Regions from separate parts of the Leifsonia sp. GW821-FHT13C05 genome, predicted to be linked through region 1. Evidence: predicted binding sites of a transcription regulator. Region 1 holds the regulator's gene; the other holds the start of a gene.
The links. Region 1 encodes HspR, which represses chaperone genes until heat shock. Its sites were predicted from a motif close to AAGTTGAGTCNNNNNGACTCAACTT; they were not measured.
Positions count from the first base shown of each region.

Region 1 (7,709 bases):
GCGAGTCCGGGGGCGAGCGTCTGCGGCAGGGTGGCGGCGATGTTGAGCACGCCGAGGTCTTTGGCGAAGTCGTCCTTCGACGGCAGGACCTCGCTCATCAGGGCGGTGTCGACGGCCTGGTATGCGCCGAAGCCGAGCCCGGAGACGAAGGCGAACAGCATCATCCCGGTGACGGTCGGCAGGATCAGCGGGAACACCAGCGAGATGGCCATGACGGAGCCCGCGATGATGACGACGATCTTCCTGCGGCCGATCTTGTCGGAGATCGGGCCGCCGATGAGGGTGGTGATGATGATGCCGACGAGGCTGATCAGACTGAGGACGGGCACCATGCCGACCGCGTTGGCGCCGAGGCCGATGTACTTCTGCAGGATGAACAGCTGGAAGCCGGTGACCATGAAGTAGCCGGCGTAGAGCAGCAGGCGGCCGGTGAAGCCCCAGAAGAAGTCCGGATGCTTGCGCGGACTGACCCAGAACGTCTGCAGGAAGGCGACGAAGCTGAACGGCGGCTTCGGCTCCCCCTTGTTCGAGCTGTCCGGGTTGAAGAGCACGAACAGCACGATGACGATGAGCGCGATTCCGGCGAAGGTGAGGTAGCCGGCCGGGATCGACTTCGCGAACTGGGCGCCGGCGATGGAGCCGCCGAGCGAGCCGAGCATGAGGCCGAGCCCGGACAGCGACGAGAACGTTCCGCGCGCTCCGCTCGGGACACGGTCCGGCAGGATCGCGCTCAGCGGCCCCTGGGCGAAGTTGAAGGTGATCTGCACCATCACCCAGCCGACGGTGAGCTGCACGATGCCGTTGGCCGCGCCCATGAAGAGGAGGGACAGGCCGCCGAGCAGCACGCCGAGGACCATCCACGGGGCGCGGCGGCCGAACCTGCTGCGCGTGCGGTCGGAGACGAGGCCGGCGACCGGCTGCGCGATCATCGCGGCGAACGCACCGATGGTCGCCACGAGCCCGAAGATGGGTCCGCTGTTCTGCTCGCCGACGATGCCCTGCACCTGCAGGGGGAGCAGCACGCCCGGCACGGCGCCCCAGATGGCGAAGATGGCGATGTTGCCCACCATCATCGACAGCATCAGCTTGAGCAGCCTGCCCCGGATGCGCACCTTCTCCGGGCGCTGCGCGCTGACGGCGGAGGTCGGGGCCGCGCTGAACGGGCTGCCGGCGGTGGTGATGGTCGACGCGAGCGCCGAGCTTTCGGGCACTCCGGAGAGGTTGGAGGGGATGGTGGGCTGAACCGGACGCTGGGGGGTGGTGCCGGTTTCTTCCGACGGCGTTGTCACAGGGGTTGTCCTTTCGAGCAGGCGACGTTGCGTGCTAACACGCGTAACCATAGGACACCGTCCGGCTTAATACAAGTCATTGGTCGGTTTTCCGCTTACTCGCGTAACCATCGAGGTCGCTCCGGCCTAGACTGAGACCAGGATGTTCACCCCTCACGTCGTCAAAGCCCCGACGAGCGCAGACGTCGCCCTCGCGGCAGGCGTCTCGCGCGCGACGGTCTCCTTCGTGCTCAACGACAAGCCCAACTCCCGGGTCTCAGACGACACCAGGCACCGCGTGCTCGAAGCCGCCAGGCTGCTCGGCTACACACCCAACACGGCGGCGCGGTCGCTCGCCAGCGGAGAGGCGGTCTCCGGGCTGCTGTTCACCGCATCCGGGCGCGACAGCGGAGCCACGCTGGAACGCGCGTTCGCCGCACTCCTCGCTCGCACCGTCGACGACGGGGTGGATGCGCTCAGCCACGTCGAGACCGACCTCACCGGTGCGGAGGCCGCCCAGCTCTGGGCTCGGCTGCGCCCGGAGGCCGTGCTCGCCGAGGCGGCCCGCTGCGACGCGGAGGCGACAGAGCTGCTGCGCCTCGCCGGGGTCCGCGCGCTGATCGTGCACGGCCAGGAGCCGGTCGGCTACGCCCCCACCCTCGTCGTGCCGCAGGAGCCGTTCGGCGACGCCGCCGTCAGCGAGCTCACGCGGCTCGGGCACGACCGGATCGTGTTCATCGCCCCGACAGACCCCACGGCCGCCGCGACCGCCGCCGCCCGCCTCGCCGGGGCGCGCGCCGCAGCAGCACGCGCCGGTGCCACCCTCACCGTCTCCCACGCCGGCACGTCGGCGGCCTCCCTCCGCGACTGGGCGCGCGGCTGGCGCTTCGACGCGGAGCGCCCCACCGCCGTCGCCGCATACGACGACCGCCTCGCGATGGCGGCCGTGCGCGCGCTGGCCGACGCGGGCATCCACGTGCCGCACGACGTGTCGGTGATCGGCGCAGACGACCACGCGGGCTCCGCCGAGTTCATCCCGCGCCTCAGCACGGTCGCCTTCGACGCGGACGCCCTCGCGGCGACCCTGCACGACGCGTACACGAGAATGCGCGCGGGCGAGCGCGTCGAACGCGTCGACGCACCGCCCGTGCGCGTCATCGCGCGCGAGTCCACTGCCGCCCCCAGCAGTGGCGGGGCGGGCAGGGAGCGCTAGGCCACCGCATCCCTGGCAGCGCTGAACGCCTCCACGCAGCGCCGGATCTCGTCCTCCGTGTGCGCCGCGGACAGCTGCACCCGGATGCGCGCCTTCCCGCGCGGGACCACCGGGAACGAGAACGCCGTCACGTACACGCCGTGGCGCTGCATCTCGTCGGCGATGCGCGCAGTGAGCGCTGCATCCCCGAACATCACCGGCACGATCGGGTGCTCGCCCGGCAGCAGGTCGAAGCCGGCCTCGGTCATCAGCGAGCGGAACAGTGCAGCGTTGGCGACGAGCTGCGCCCGCAGGTGGTCGGACTGCTCCAGCAGGTCGAGTGCCGCGATGGTGCCGGCGACGATCGACGGCGCCAGCGTGTTCGAGAACAGGTAGGGCCGTGCGCGCTGGCGCAGCAGGTCCACGATCTCGCGGTGCGACGACACGTAGCCGCCGGATGCGCCGCCCAGCGCCTTGCCGAACGTGCCGGTGTAGATGTCCACCCGGTCCGCCACGCCGCAGAACTCCGGCGTCCCCCTCCCGTGCTCCCCGACGAACCCGACGGCGTGGGAGTCGTCCACGAACACCAGGGCGCCGAACTCGTCCGCCAGGTCGCAGATCTCGCGCAGCGGGGCGATGTACCCGTCCATCGAGAACACGCCGTCTGTGACGATCACCGTGTGGCGGGCGCCCGCATCCCGTGCCGCGGTGAGCTGGGCGCGCAGGTCGGCCAGGTCGCGGTTCTTGTAGCGGAACCGCTGCGCCTTGGAGAGGCGGATGCCGTCGATGATGGATGCGTGGTTCAGCTCGTCGGAGACGATCGCGTCGTCCGCGGTGAACAGCGTCTCGAACACGCCGCCGTTCGCGTCGAAGCACGACGAGAACAGGATGGTCGCCTCCGTGCCGAGGAACTGCGACACCCGCCGCTCCAGCTCCAGGTGCTGCTCCTGCGTTCCGCAGATGAAGCGCACGCTGGCGAGGCCGTAACCCCAGTCGTCGAGCGCGAGCTTGGCCGCATCCCGCAGCGCAGGATGGTCGGCGAGGCCCAGGTAGTTGTTGGCGCAGAAGTTGAGCACCTCCGCGCCGTCCGCCACGATCTGCGACGACTGCGGACCGTGGATGCTGCGCTCGCGCTTGGTGAGCCCGGCCTCCTCGATCTCGCTCAGCTGCGTCGCGACCGTCTCCCGAAACGTTCCGTACATCAGAGCTCCGTCCAATCCAGGATCACTTTGCCTCCGCCTGCCGACGCCGCGGCGGCGAAACCCTTCTCCCAGTCCCGCGCGGCGAACCGGTCGGAGACGATGGAGGCGATGGCGTCGCGCAGCGTCGCCGACGTCTGCAGCATCGCGCCCATCGCGTTCCAGGTCTCGAACATCTCACGGCCGTAGATGCCCTTGAGGGTGAGCATGTGGGTGACCACGTTGCCCCAGTCGATCGCGATCGGCGCGGAGGGAAGCCCGAGCATGGCGATGCGGCCGCCGTGGTTCATGTTCTCGATCATCTGCGGCAGCGCGCTGGGCGCCCCGCTCATCTCGAAGCCGACGTCGAAGCCTTCGCGCATCCCGAGCGCCTGTTGCGCCGAGCGGATGGGGGCCTGCGAGACGTCGACCGTGTAGTCGGCGCCCATGCCCTCCGCGAGAGCGAGCCGGGATGCGCTGATGTCCGTGCCGACGATGAACCGCGCTCCGACGTGCCTCGCGACGGCGATGGCCATGAGGCCGATGGGGCCGCATCCGGTGACCAGCACGTCCTCGCCGACCACGGGAAACGCGAGGGCCGTGTGCACCGCGTTGCCGAGCGGGTCGAACAGTGCGCCGACCTCCGGCTCGATGGTGCTGTGGTGCACCCAGACGTTGGTGGCGGGGAGGGTGAGGTATTCGGCGAACGAACCGTTGCGCTGCACGCCGAGGCCCTGGGTGCGGATGCACATCTGGCGGCGGCCGGCGCGACAGTTGCGGCAGGTTCCGCAGACGATGTGCCCTTCGCCGGACACCTGATCGCCCACGGCGACGTCGTGCACCAGCGGCCCGACCTCGACCACCTCGCCGAAGAACTCGTGCCCGGGGATCAGCGGGGCGGCGACGGCGGAGGCCGCCCAGTCGTCCCAGCGCTGGATGTGCAGATCGGTTCCGCAGATGCCCGTCCGCAGCACGCGGATCTTGACGTCCTCCTGCCCGATCACGGGCTCCGGTACGTCGACCAGTTCGAGACCGGGTCCGGCCTCGCTCTTGAAGAGAGCCTTCATCGCCACCTTCCTTGTGGACGGCCCCTCGTGGGGGTGCTGAAGCTGTTCGGGATGCGCCGCCCTCGTGAGGCGGGACGTATCGCCGCTGACAGCCTAGACGGGCGAGAGGCTTCAGTCTCTGTCGAGCGGGCGCCAGACGACCACCTGGGTGCTGCGCCTGGTTCGGGTGCCCGCGCGCAGCGAGACGACCTCGCCCGCGGGGCCGGCGGCGAACACGCGGTGGCCCGGGCGGTTCAGGAGCTCGTCGGCCAGCGCCGTCTCCAGTTCGCGGACCCTGGTGGTCAGCGCTCCCACCTGATCCTCCAGGTCCAGGATGCGCCTGATCCCTTCCAGGCTCACGCCCTCCGCGCCGAGCCGCGCGATCTCCTGCAGCTTCGCCACATCCCGCATCGAGTACCTGCGGGACTTGCCCGCCGTCCTGCTCGGGCTGACGAGACCGAGCCTGTCGTACTGGCGGAGGGTCTGTGGGTGCATCCCCGCCAGTTCGGCCGCGATCGAGATCACGAAGACCTGGCTGTTCTCATCCATGATCAGGCGCGGGCCTTGGCGAGCAGCTCTTCGCGCGGGTTCTCGTCCGGAAGCTTCGCGGCGAACTCCTTGAGCGCCTCCTGAGCCTCGGCGGACAGGTGCGACGGCACGGCCACCTGGACGACGGCGAGCAGGTCGCCGGTGCCCTTCGAGGTCTGCACCCCGCGGCCCTTGACGCGCAGCACGCGGCCGCTCGGCGTTCCCGGAGCGACGCGCAGCTTGACGGGGTCGCCGCCCAGCGTCGGCACCTCGATGGTCGCGCCGAGGGCCGCCTCCGCGAACGTCACGGGAACCGTGACGCGCAGGTTGAGCCCGTCGCGCTCGAACACCGGGTGCTTGCGCACGGTGACGGTGAGGACGATGTCGCCCGGCTCTCCGCCATCCGGGCTGGGCTGGCCTTTGCCGCGCAGCTTGATCTTCTGCCCGTCGGCGACGCCGGCAGGGATCTTGACCTTGATCGGCTTGCCGTCCGACGCCTGCAGGGTGATGGTCTCGCCCTTGGTCGCCGTGATGAAGTCGATGGTGGTGTGCGCGGTCACGTCGCGGCCGCGGGTCGGTCCGCCGTAGCCGCGGAATCCGCCGCTCGCCGAACCGAAGCCACCGCCGCTGTTGCCGAACAGCCCTCCGAACACGTCGTCGAAGTTGCCGCCCTGCTGGTAGCTGTATCCGCGGTTGCCACCGCCGCCGAACATCCCGCCGAACACGTCGTCGAAGCCGCCCTGGCCTGCCGAGCCCGGCGCGGTGAAGCGGGCACCGGAGCCCATCGCGCGAATCTGGTCGTACTCTTTGCGCTGCTCGGGATCACCGAGCACGGAGTGCGCTTCGCTGATCTCCTTGAACTTGGCCTCTGCCGCCGGGTCGCCCGGGTTGGAGTCCGGGTGATACTTGCGCGCGAGCTTGCGGTAGACCTTTTTGAGCTCCGCGGGGGTGACGTCCTTGGAGACGCCAAGAACCTTGTAGAAGTCCTTGTCGAACCAGTCCTGGCTTGCCACGGCGCCTCCTTTCTCAGCCTGTGTGTGCCTGTGTGTATGAAGTCTGTTGGTGTGAAGTCTGTTGGTGTGAAGTCTGTGTGTATGAAGTCTGCATCTATCGCGAGCGCGCACCACGGAAGCGGCGGGATGAGGATCCCGCCGCTTCGCGTGGCGTGCGCATCCGGAGCCTAGGCCGGAACCGCGACGACGACCTTGGCCACCCGCACCGTGGTGGAGCCGAGCTTGTAGCCCGTCTCGACCACGTCCGCGACGGTGTCGACCGTCACGCCGGGGGTCGGCTGCTGGAAGATCGCCTCGTGGATCTGCGGGTCGAACGGGTCGCCCTTCTCGCCGTACGGCGTGAGGCCGAGTCGCTCAGCGGTGGTCCGGAGCTTGGCCGCGATGGTCGAGAACGCGCTGCCCTCTTCGAGGTCGCCGTGCTTCTCGGCACGGTCGAGGTCGTCGAGCACGGGAAGAAGGCTCTTCACCGTGTCGCCGACCGCGCGCTCGCGCTCGATCTCGCGGTTGGACTCTGTCCGCTTGCGGTAGTTCGCGTACTCCGCGGTGACCCGCTGGAGGTCGGCGAGCCGTTCGGCCGCGAGCTGGTCCGCCGTCGACTGGCCGCTCAGCACGTCCAGGTCTTCGTCGGAGAGGAAGGACCCGAGGCCCTCGCCGTCGGCCGGGCCGACATCGACGAGTTCCTCGTGGGCGAGGTCGGGGGCGTCGTTTCCGGCGTCCCCGCCCTCCTGGCCGTCCTGGCCGTCCTGGCCCGCCGGCTGCCGAACCTTGCCGGTCTCGGGGTCGATCCTCCGCTTGTCGCGGACTACCGGCTCCTCGCGCTCAGGGTCTTCGCCCTGCCCGTTGGGGTTCTGGTCCGACATGCTTACTTCTTCTCCTCGTCTTCGACGACCTCTGCGTCGATGACATCCTCGTCCGAGTTCTCCTCGGCGGGCTGGTCACCTGCAGGAGCCTGCTCACCGGCGCCCGCGTCGGCCTGAGCGGACGAGTAGATCGCCTCTCCGAGCTTCTGCTGGCTCGCGTTGAGCTTGTCGTACGCGGTCTTGACAGCGTCCTCGTCGTCGCCCGCGAGTGCGGTCTTCAACGCGTCGACGTCGCCCTGGACCTCGTTCTTGACGTCTTCGGGGAGCTTGTCCTCGTTGTCCTTGATCAGCTTCTCGATCGAGTATGCGAGCTGCTCGGCCGTGTTGCGGGTCTCGGCGGTCTCACGACGCTTCTTGTCCTCGGCCGCGTGCTCCTCGGCCTCGCGCACCATGCGCTCGATGTCGTCCTTCGGCAGCGAGGAACCGCCGGTGATCGTCATCGACTGCTCCTTGCCGGTGCCCTTGTCCTTGGCGGACACGTGCACGATGCCGTTGGCGTCGATGTCGAAGGTCACCTCGACCTGCGGGATGCCACGGGGTGCCGGGGCGATGCCGGTGAGCTCGAAGGTGCCGAGCGGCTTGTTGTCGCGGGTGAACTCACGCTCGCCCTGGAAGACCTGGATG
Region 1 covers NZ_JBXAPT010000002.1:500,104-507,812, forward strand. Annotated here, with positions in the region: gene AC1ROC_RS08990 (MFS transporter) at 1-1,289, opposite strand, end outside; gene AC1ROC_RS08995 (LacI family DNA-binding transcriptional regulator) at 1,432-2,481, shown strand; gene AC1ROC_RS09000 (glycine C-acetyltransferase) at 2,478-3,662, opposite strand; gene tdh (L-threonine 3-dehydrogenase) at 3,662-4,705, opposite strand; gene AC1ROC_RS09010 (heat shock protein transcriptional repressor HspR) at 4,817-5,233, opposite strand; gene AC1ROC_RS09015 (DnaJ C-terminal domain-containing protein) at 5,236-6,225, opposite strand; gene AC1ROC_RS09020 (nucleotide exchange factor GrpE) at 6,393-7,085, opposite strand; gene dnaK (molecular chaperone DnaK) at 7,088-7,709, opposite strand, start outside.

Region 2 (7,709 bases), on a different contig from region 1:
CGGCCAGGAGGAGAGCGAGGTGGCGATGCCGCTCGACGCGTTCGTCTCCGAGGTCATGGAGCTGCTGGAGACGCAGCCGGATGCGCGGGAGATCCTGGTCGACCGGGTGAAGTTCCTGCGCTACGGAGAGGCGCGCGGCGACTACGAGATGGTGGTGGCTGCGCTCAACGCGAGCGACCCGCACGGGAAGGCGCCGGTCGCGGCGAACTAGGCGCGCTCGACGGCGAGGCCGAGCCAGGCGGCGAGGTCGGCGATCTCGGCGTCGACCGCATCCCGCGTCTCCGGCGTGAACGGTGTGTCCTCGTGCACGGCGGAGACGCGGAGGACGCCCGCCTTCTTGTCCGCGGTCGCGTCGAGCTTGCCGACCAGCCGGTCGCCGTGCAGGATCGGCAGCGCGAAGTAGCCCCAGCGTCGCTTCGCGGCCGGCTTGTACATCTCCAGCAGGTACTCGAACTCGAAGACCTCCAGCGTGCGCACCCTGTCGTGGATGAGCCTGTCGAACGGCGAGAGCAGCGCGGTGCGGCCGGAGAACGCGTGGCCGGCGCCGGCATCCAGAGCGTCCAGCGCATCCGGGTCGGCCCGCCACGGCCGGCTGCTGCCCTCGATCTCGACCGGCACGCCCGCTTCGCCGACCATCGCGGCGCGGGCGATGCCCTGCGAGCGCAGGCGACGGGCATCCCGGATGCGTGCGGCCTCCTCCTCGGGGACGACCTCGATGCCGGACGGATAGACGCGCTCCGCGAGGTCCCACGTGCGCTGCTTGCCGATGCGGCCTGCGGTCGCGATCTCGCCCCGGGCGGAGAGGAACTCGAGCATCCTGGTCACGTTCTGGCCGTGCGTCCAGCCGCTGGACTCCCACGGCACGGCCGCCGTATCAGGGATGTCGCGGGAGAGCAGAGGGCCGTCGGTGCGCAGCCGGGCGAGCACATCCAGGCGGAACTGCGCGTTCGCCTCCAGCCAGGCGTGCACGCCGCTTCCCTCGCGCGGCCACCTGGCCATCGCGTCGAGGTGCAGGCCGAGGGCGGAGGTGGGGCGGAGCATGGCGATGGGCGGGGTGCTCTGGTCGTCCTGCGCCTTCTGCTCGAACAGGGTGCGGTCGGTCTCGACCGCCTGGCGCAGCTGCTCCGGCCGGAAGGCGGAGCCGAGACGGGTCCAGGCGATCAGCTCTGCGCTCGGTGCGATGGCCGCCGTCGGGTCGAGTTGCAGCAGGGTGAGCTGCTCGACCAGGGGGATCAGTTCGGTGGGCCGGTCGGCGTCGAGGCGCTGCGCGGTCACCGCGATCCTGCGCGCCTCCGCGCGGCTCAGCCCGGTGGACGGCATCAGGCCTGGTGTCCCGCGTCCGCCAGTTCCTCGACGATGTGCTCGAACAGCGCAGAGGAGATGAGGTGCCGCCGGAGTGCTGTGCCCGCGACCTCCATCGGTCCTCCACCGCCCTGGCCGAGCGGCAGGCCGTCGAGGGGGACCGGAGGGATCTCGCGCAGCCGCGCCACGAGTTCCGCCTCGTCGAGCCGCCCTGCGCCGTACGCCTCGAACAGGCGGCCTGCGTACGCACCGCCGTCGCGGAGAGCGGTGATCTTGGCCCCCACCTCGTTGAGGTAGCCGAGCTCCCGCCACTGCAGGATGTTCGCGTGCGCCTTCCGCGCGGCGTTCGCGACGGCGGACTTGGCCTGGGCGGGCGGCGTGGACAGCGGCACCCGCGCACGGAACGCGGCGAGAGGGAGGTCGCTGAAGCGGACGAGGAATCGGGCGGCGTCGTGCTCGACGGAGACCGTGTCGGCGTCGGCGTGCATGGGGGACTGGAGCGCTGACGCTACAGCGTCGTACAGCGCCCTCGCCTTGGCATTCGCGACGCCATTCCTGGAGCCGGCGCGACTTTCCATCCACCAAGGTTAACGCGGCCGACGGTCGACGGCGAACGCGCCGCGGCTGTGTTCGGGCCTGCGGGAATACCTCGCACCCCGCAGCGTTGAACTTGAGTGCAGTTCACTCAACTTTCAACACACAGGAGATTTCGTGCCCGAAGACTTCACTCCCGACAGTAACGAAGGAAACTCGTTCGACGAGTTCCTCGCCCGTTACCTCGCGGGTGAGCGTGCGCGTACCGCGCGCTCCATCGACATCAGCCGGTTCCTGAGCCGGCGCACGCAGGAGACCCTCGCCGAGGCCGGACGGTTCGCGCTCGAACACGGCCACCGGGAGCTCGACGCCCTGCACATCCTCCGCGTCATGGCGACGGCAGAGCCCGCCGCAGACGCCATGCGCCGCATCGGCGCGGACCCGCAGGCGGTCGCCGCCGCGGCAGAGCAGCGACTCCCGCAGACGGGCGACCCCGTCGACGTGGATGCCGCATCCATCACCCCGTCCGCCCAGCGGGCGCTGTTCCACGCGTACCAGGTCGCCCGCGCATCCGGATCGACGTACATCGACCCCGAGCACCTCTTCTTCGCGCTCGTCATCATCCAGGACGCCCCCGCGGGGCAGGTGCTGCAGGCGGCAGGCGTCACCCCGGATGCGCTGACCTCCGCCATGCGCCAGACCACGACCGTCGGCGCCGGAACTGCTGGACAGGCCGCTGACGGAGAGGACGCGGAGAACGCATCCACCACTCCGATGCTCGACCAGTTCGGCACCGACCTGACCGCGCTCGCCCGCGACGGCAAGCTCGACCCGGTGATCGGCAGGCTCGACGAGATCGAGCAGACCGTGGAGATCCTGTCCCGGCGCACCAAGAACAACCCGGTGCTCGTCGGTGAGGCGGGCGTCGGCAAGACCGCGATCGTCGAAGGCCTCGCCAGCGCGATCGTCGACGGCGGAGTGCCGGAGCAGCTGCGCGACAAGCGCGTGGTGTCGCTCGACCTCGCCGGAATGGTGGCCGGCACCCGCTACCGCGGCGACTTCGAGGAGCGCCTCACGAAGCTGATGGACGAGATCAGCGCGGCCAAGGACGAGCTCATCGTGTTCATCGACGAGCTGCACACCGTGGTCGGCGCCGGCGGCTCGGGAGAGTCCGGCGGCATGGACGCCGGCAACATCCTGAAGCCGCGGCTCGCCAGGGGCGACCTGCACCTGGTCGGCGCGACCACGCTCAAGGAGTACCGCCGCATCGAGAAGGACCCGGCCCTCGAACGCCGCTTCCAGCCCGTGACGGTCGGCGAGCCCAGCATCGAGGACGCCGTGCTCATCCTCTCCGGGCTCCGCGGAGCGTACGAGGAGCACCACGGGGTGCGATACACCGACGACGCGATCCGCGCGGCCGTCGAACTGTCCGCCCGCTACGTCTCCGACCGCTTCCTGCCGGACAAGGCCATCGACCTCATCGACCAGGCTGGGGCTCGCCTCCGCCTGCGTCTCGGCAAGCGCGTCGACACGACAGAGCTGATGGCGACCCTCGCCACCCTCGAGTCGGAGAAGAACTCCGCTGTCGCGTCCGAGCACTACGAGGAGGCGTCGCGCCTCCGCGACGAGATCGAGGCGGTGCAGCGTTCGCTGGACGAGCTCGGCTCCGCGCCCCGGCCGGATGCTGTGGTCGACGAGCCGGAGATCGCCGGCGTCATCTCGCGGGCGACGGGCATCCCGGTCAGCCGCATCGGAGAAGCGGACCGCGAACGCCTCGCCAAACTCGAGACAGAGCTGCACGAGCGCGTGATCGGTCAGGACGACGCGGTCGTCGCCGTCGCGAAGGCGGTGCGCCGCAACAGGACAGGGCTCGGAGACGAGCGCCGCCCCGTCGGCAGCTTCCTCTTCCTCGGCCCCACCGGCGTCGGCAAGACGGAACTCGCGAAGGCGCTCGCCGCCTCCCTGTTCGGTGACGAGAAGGCGATGCTCCGCTTCGACATGAGCGAGTTCGGCGAACGCCACACGGTCGCCCGTCTGGTCGGCGCCCCTCCCGGATACGTCGGATACGACGAGGCAGGCCAGCTCACCGAGCGTGTGCGCCGCAACCCGTACTCTGTCGTGCTGTTCGACGAGATCGAGAAGGCGCACCCCGACGTGTTCAACCTGCTGCTGCAGGTGCTCGACGACGGCCGCCTCACCGACGGCCAGGGCAGGACGGTCGACTTCCGCAACACGGTGGTCATCATGACCTCCAACCTCGGCTCGGAGTTCCTCGCATCCCGCAGCGGCGCCCTCGGCTTCGTGCCGGTCGGCGGCGACGCCTCAGCATCCGGTTTCGCGTCGGAGAAAGACCTGCGCGACCGCGTGATGGGCAAACTGCGCGAGGCGATGCGTCCCGAGTTCCTCAACAGGATCGACGAGATCGTGCTGTTCAGGAAGCTCGACGCCGAGCAGCTGCGCGACATCGTGCGCCTCCTCCTTACGGCGACGAGCGCCCGCCTCGGTGCGCGCTCGATCGGCTTCGAGGCGACAGACGCCGCGGTGGAATGGATCGCCGACGCCGGCTACGAGCCGGAATACGGCGCCCGCCCCCTGCGCAGGGTCATCCAGCGCGAGATCGACGACAGGATCGCCGAACTCATGGTGAGCGGCGAGCTGACCGACGGCGGCACCGTCACCGTCGACGCAGTGGACGGCGCCGTGCGGGTGACCGCCGGTGCGCGTGCTGCGGAGTGGATGGCGCGGGCGGCGTAGCCGCGGTCGTGCTGTGAGGTGAGAGGCGGCGTCCCCGGGAGGGGGCGCCGCCTCTTTGTGTGTGCGCATTCAGTGCACGTGCATCCCAGTTGGAGCACGTGCCGCTAGCGGACGGTGACCGCGATCAGTCCAGGCTGAAGATGTCTTCGACGGGGACATGGAAGCGGCGGGCGAGTTTCAATGCGAGCGTCAGGCTGGCCTGGAACGTGTCGTTCTCGAGGGCGACGATCGTGCGTCGTGACACGCCGCAGTCCGTGGCGAGCTGGCTCTGCGTCAGTCCGGCCGCGAGGCGGTGCTCACGAATCCTGTTCCGCATCCTGACTTCCGTATCTGGTCGTGCTGACGGCCGAGCGTGCCCAGACGTCGATCACCAGCGCGACGACGTAGCCGAGCATCACAAAGCCGGGTGGCCAATCCGAGCCGACGGTGAACGTCAGGGTGCCGAGGAGGACCGCGAGGACCAGAGCGTCGACGAAGGCCGCTGCGCGCACGCGCAGTGCGGTGTGCGACTCGACGCTCTCCGCCTCCGCCGCCAGCGTCGCTCGCTCCCTCGCGGTGCGGAAAGCGAAGGTGCCGATGGCGCCGATCAGCACGATCGCACCGAGCAGCCACGGGTAGACCGGGCGGGCAGAGGCCGTGGAGTTCCCCCAGGCGGCGATGGCCGCGAGCCCGAGCAGGCAGCAGGCCAGGAAGACGATGTATGTGCTGCGGTTCTTCATTGAAGGCCTCTCGGAGATGGAGCGCGTGAAGTCTACTTCACCTTCGATTGCACCCACTCTGAAAGGACGGACAGGGTTCGCCGCGGTGCGTCAGTGGTTTCTGAGTGTTGCGGTGAAACGCTGGATGGATGTCTTCCCGCCCGCAGTTCCGTGACCGGCCGTGGTTCGTCGCGCTCTCGCGGCGGTTCGATCCGTTGCGGGGGTACGAGATCCGGCCGGCGAGGTCGCGGGCGGGGCTGATCGCGCAGTTCGGGGTGGTCGCGCTCATCGCGGCCGTGCTGAGTTCGGTGTTCGTCATGCCCGGATTCCTGGGAGTCGGCCAGACGGCGGCTGCCGCATCCAGTGCGTTCGAGGCGCTGCCGTCGAACCTGGAGATCCAGCCGTTCGCGCAGAACACCACCGTGTACGCCAAGAAGGGCGGGGCGGATGTCCCGATCGCCTCGTTCTATGCGCAGAACAGGCAGGACGTCGGCTGGAAGGATGTGGCGCAGACCGTCAAGGACGCCACCGTGGCCGCCGAGGACCCCCGGTTCTACTCCGAGGGCGCCGTCGACCTGCTCGGGACCGTGCGCGGGGCGTTGTCGACCGTGAGCGGGAGTTCGGTGCAGGGCGGGTCATCAATCACGCAGCAGTACGTCAAGAACGTCGAGGTGGAACGCTGCGACGCGCTCACCGACGCCAAGAAGCTGCAGGCCTGCTACACCGACGCCGCCGGGGTCACCCTGCAGCGCAAGGTGCAGGAGATGCGGTACGCGGTCGGGCTGGAGAAGAAGTACACCAAGGAGCAGATCCTGCTCGGCTACCTCAACGTCGTCGGATTCGGCGGCACCGTGTACGGCATCGAGGCGGCAGCGCACTACTACTTCAACACCACGGCCGCCCAGCTGAGTCTGCCGCAGGCCGCAACGCTCGTCGCCATCCTGAACAACCCGGCCAACCTGCGCATCGACGAACCGAACAACAAGGACAACGGCGCGGCCGACGGATACAAGGCCACCAAGGAGCGGCGCGACTACGTGCTCGACCGCATGGCCATCAACCACAAGATCACCGCGGCCGACCGGGATGCGGCGAAGAAGACGCCCGTGCAGCCCGTCATCACGCCGACCACCTCCGGATGCGCGGCCGCCTCGCAGTACAACGCCGCGTTCTTCTGCGACTACGTGCGGGATGTCGTGCTCAACGACCCGGCATACGGTGCGACCGCCGACGACCGCTGGGCGACGCTCAACCGCGGTGGGCTGAAGATCTACACCACCCTCAACCTCGACCTGCAGGCGGTGGCGCAGCAGTCGCTCAGCGCATACATCCCGCCGTCGATGGCGGGGATCGACCTCGGCGCATCCAATGTCTCGATGGAGCTCGGCACGGGCAGGATCGTGACGATGGTCGAGAACCGGGCGTTCAACAACACCGACCAGCCGCAGGACGGCACGACGGCGGTGAACTACAACACCGACGAGGCGTACGGCGGATCGCAGGGCTTCCAGACCGGCTCGACCTTCAAGGCGTTCGACCTGGCGGCGTGGCTCGAAGCGGGCAACAGCCTGTACGACACCATCAACGCCACCCAGCACGACTTCCCGACCTCCGAGTTCACGAACAGCTGCGCCGACATCAACGGACCGGACTGGCCCGTCACCAACGACGAAGGCTCGGCCAGCAGGCTCTCGGTGATGGCGGCGACGGCCGAATCGGTCAACACCGCGTTCGCGAAGATGGGGACCAAGGTCGACCTCTGCTCGATCCTCAACGCGGCGAAGGCGCTCGGCGTGCATCCCGCGTCGTCGAGCAACCCGTTGACGTCCGTGCCGTCGATGATCCTCGGCGTCAATTACCTGTCGCCGTTGACGATGGCGACCGCGTACGCGGGCATCGCCAACAACGGCACGGTCTGCACGCCGGTCGCCATCGACAAGGTCGTGAACGCGGACGGCTCGCAGCACAAGGTCAGCCCGACCACCTGCACGCAGGGGCTGCAGCCGAACATCGCGGCCGGAGTCACCTATGCGCTCCAGGGCGTGATGCGCGGCGGCGGCACGGCGGCCAGCGCCAACCCGTACGACGGCACGCCCATCATGGGCAAGACGGGCACGACGGACGACTCGCTGCAGAACTGGCTCGTCACCTCCACCAGCAAGGTGTCGACGGCGACCTGGGTCGGCAACGTGTCAGGGGCGACCCCGCTGCGCAGTCTCGACTTCAACGGAGTGGGCGGCGGCGACGTGAAGTTCTCCGTCGCCAAGCCCATCCTCGAGGCGATCGACGGCCTGTACGGGGGAGACGCGTTCACCAAGCCGACCAACGCCGTGCTGTACGGCGACCAGGTGACGATCCCGGATGTGTCCGGCAAGACCCCCGACGAGGCGCAGTCGCTCCTGACGGGGCTCGGCCTGGACG
Region 2 covers NZ_JBXAPT010000001.1:1,343,342-1,351,050, reverse strand. Annotated here, with positions in the region: gene AC1ROC_RS06455 (SDR family oxidoreductase) at 1-211, shown strand, start outside; gene AC1ROC_RS06450 (DNA glycosylase AlkZ-like family protein) at 208-1,320, opposite strand; gene AC1ROC_RS06445 (hypothetical protein) at 1,320-1,790, opposite strand; gene AC1ROC_RS06440 (ATP-dependent Clp protease ATP-binding subunit) at 2,014-4,590, shown strand; gene AC1ROC_RS06435 (helix-turn-helix transcriptional regulator) at 4,715-4,906, opposite strand; gene AC1ROC_RS06430 (hypothetical protein) at 4,887-5,309, opposite strand; gene AC1ROC_RS06425 (transglycosylase domain-containing protein) at 5,438-7,709, shown strand, end outside.
Region 2: a site for HspR is predicted at 1,970-1,994, ahead of AC1ROC_RS06440 (ATP-dependent Clp protease ATP-binding subunit). Genes of this name have one in related genera too.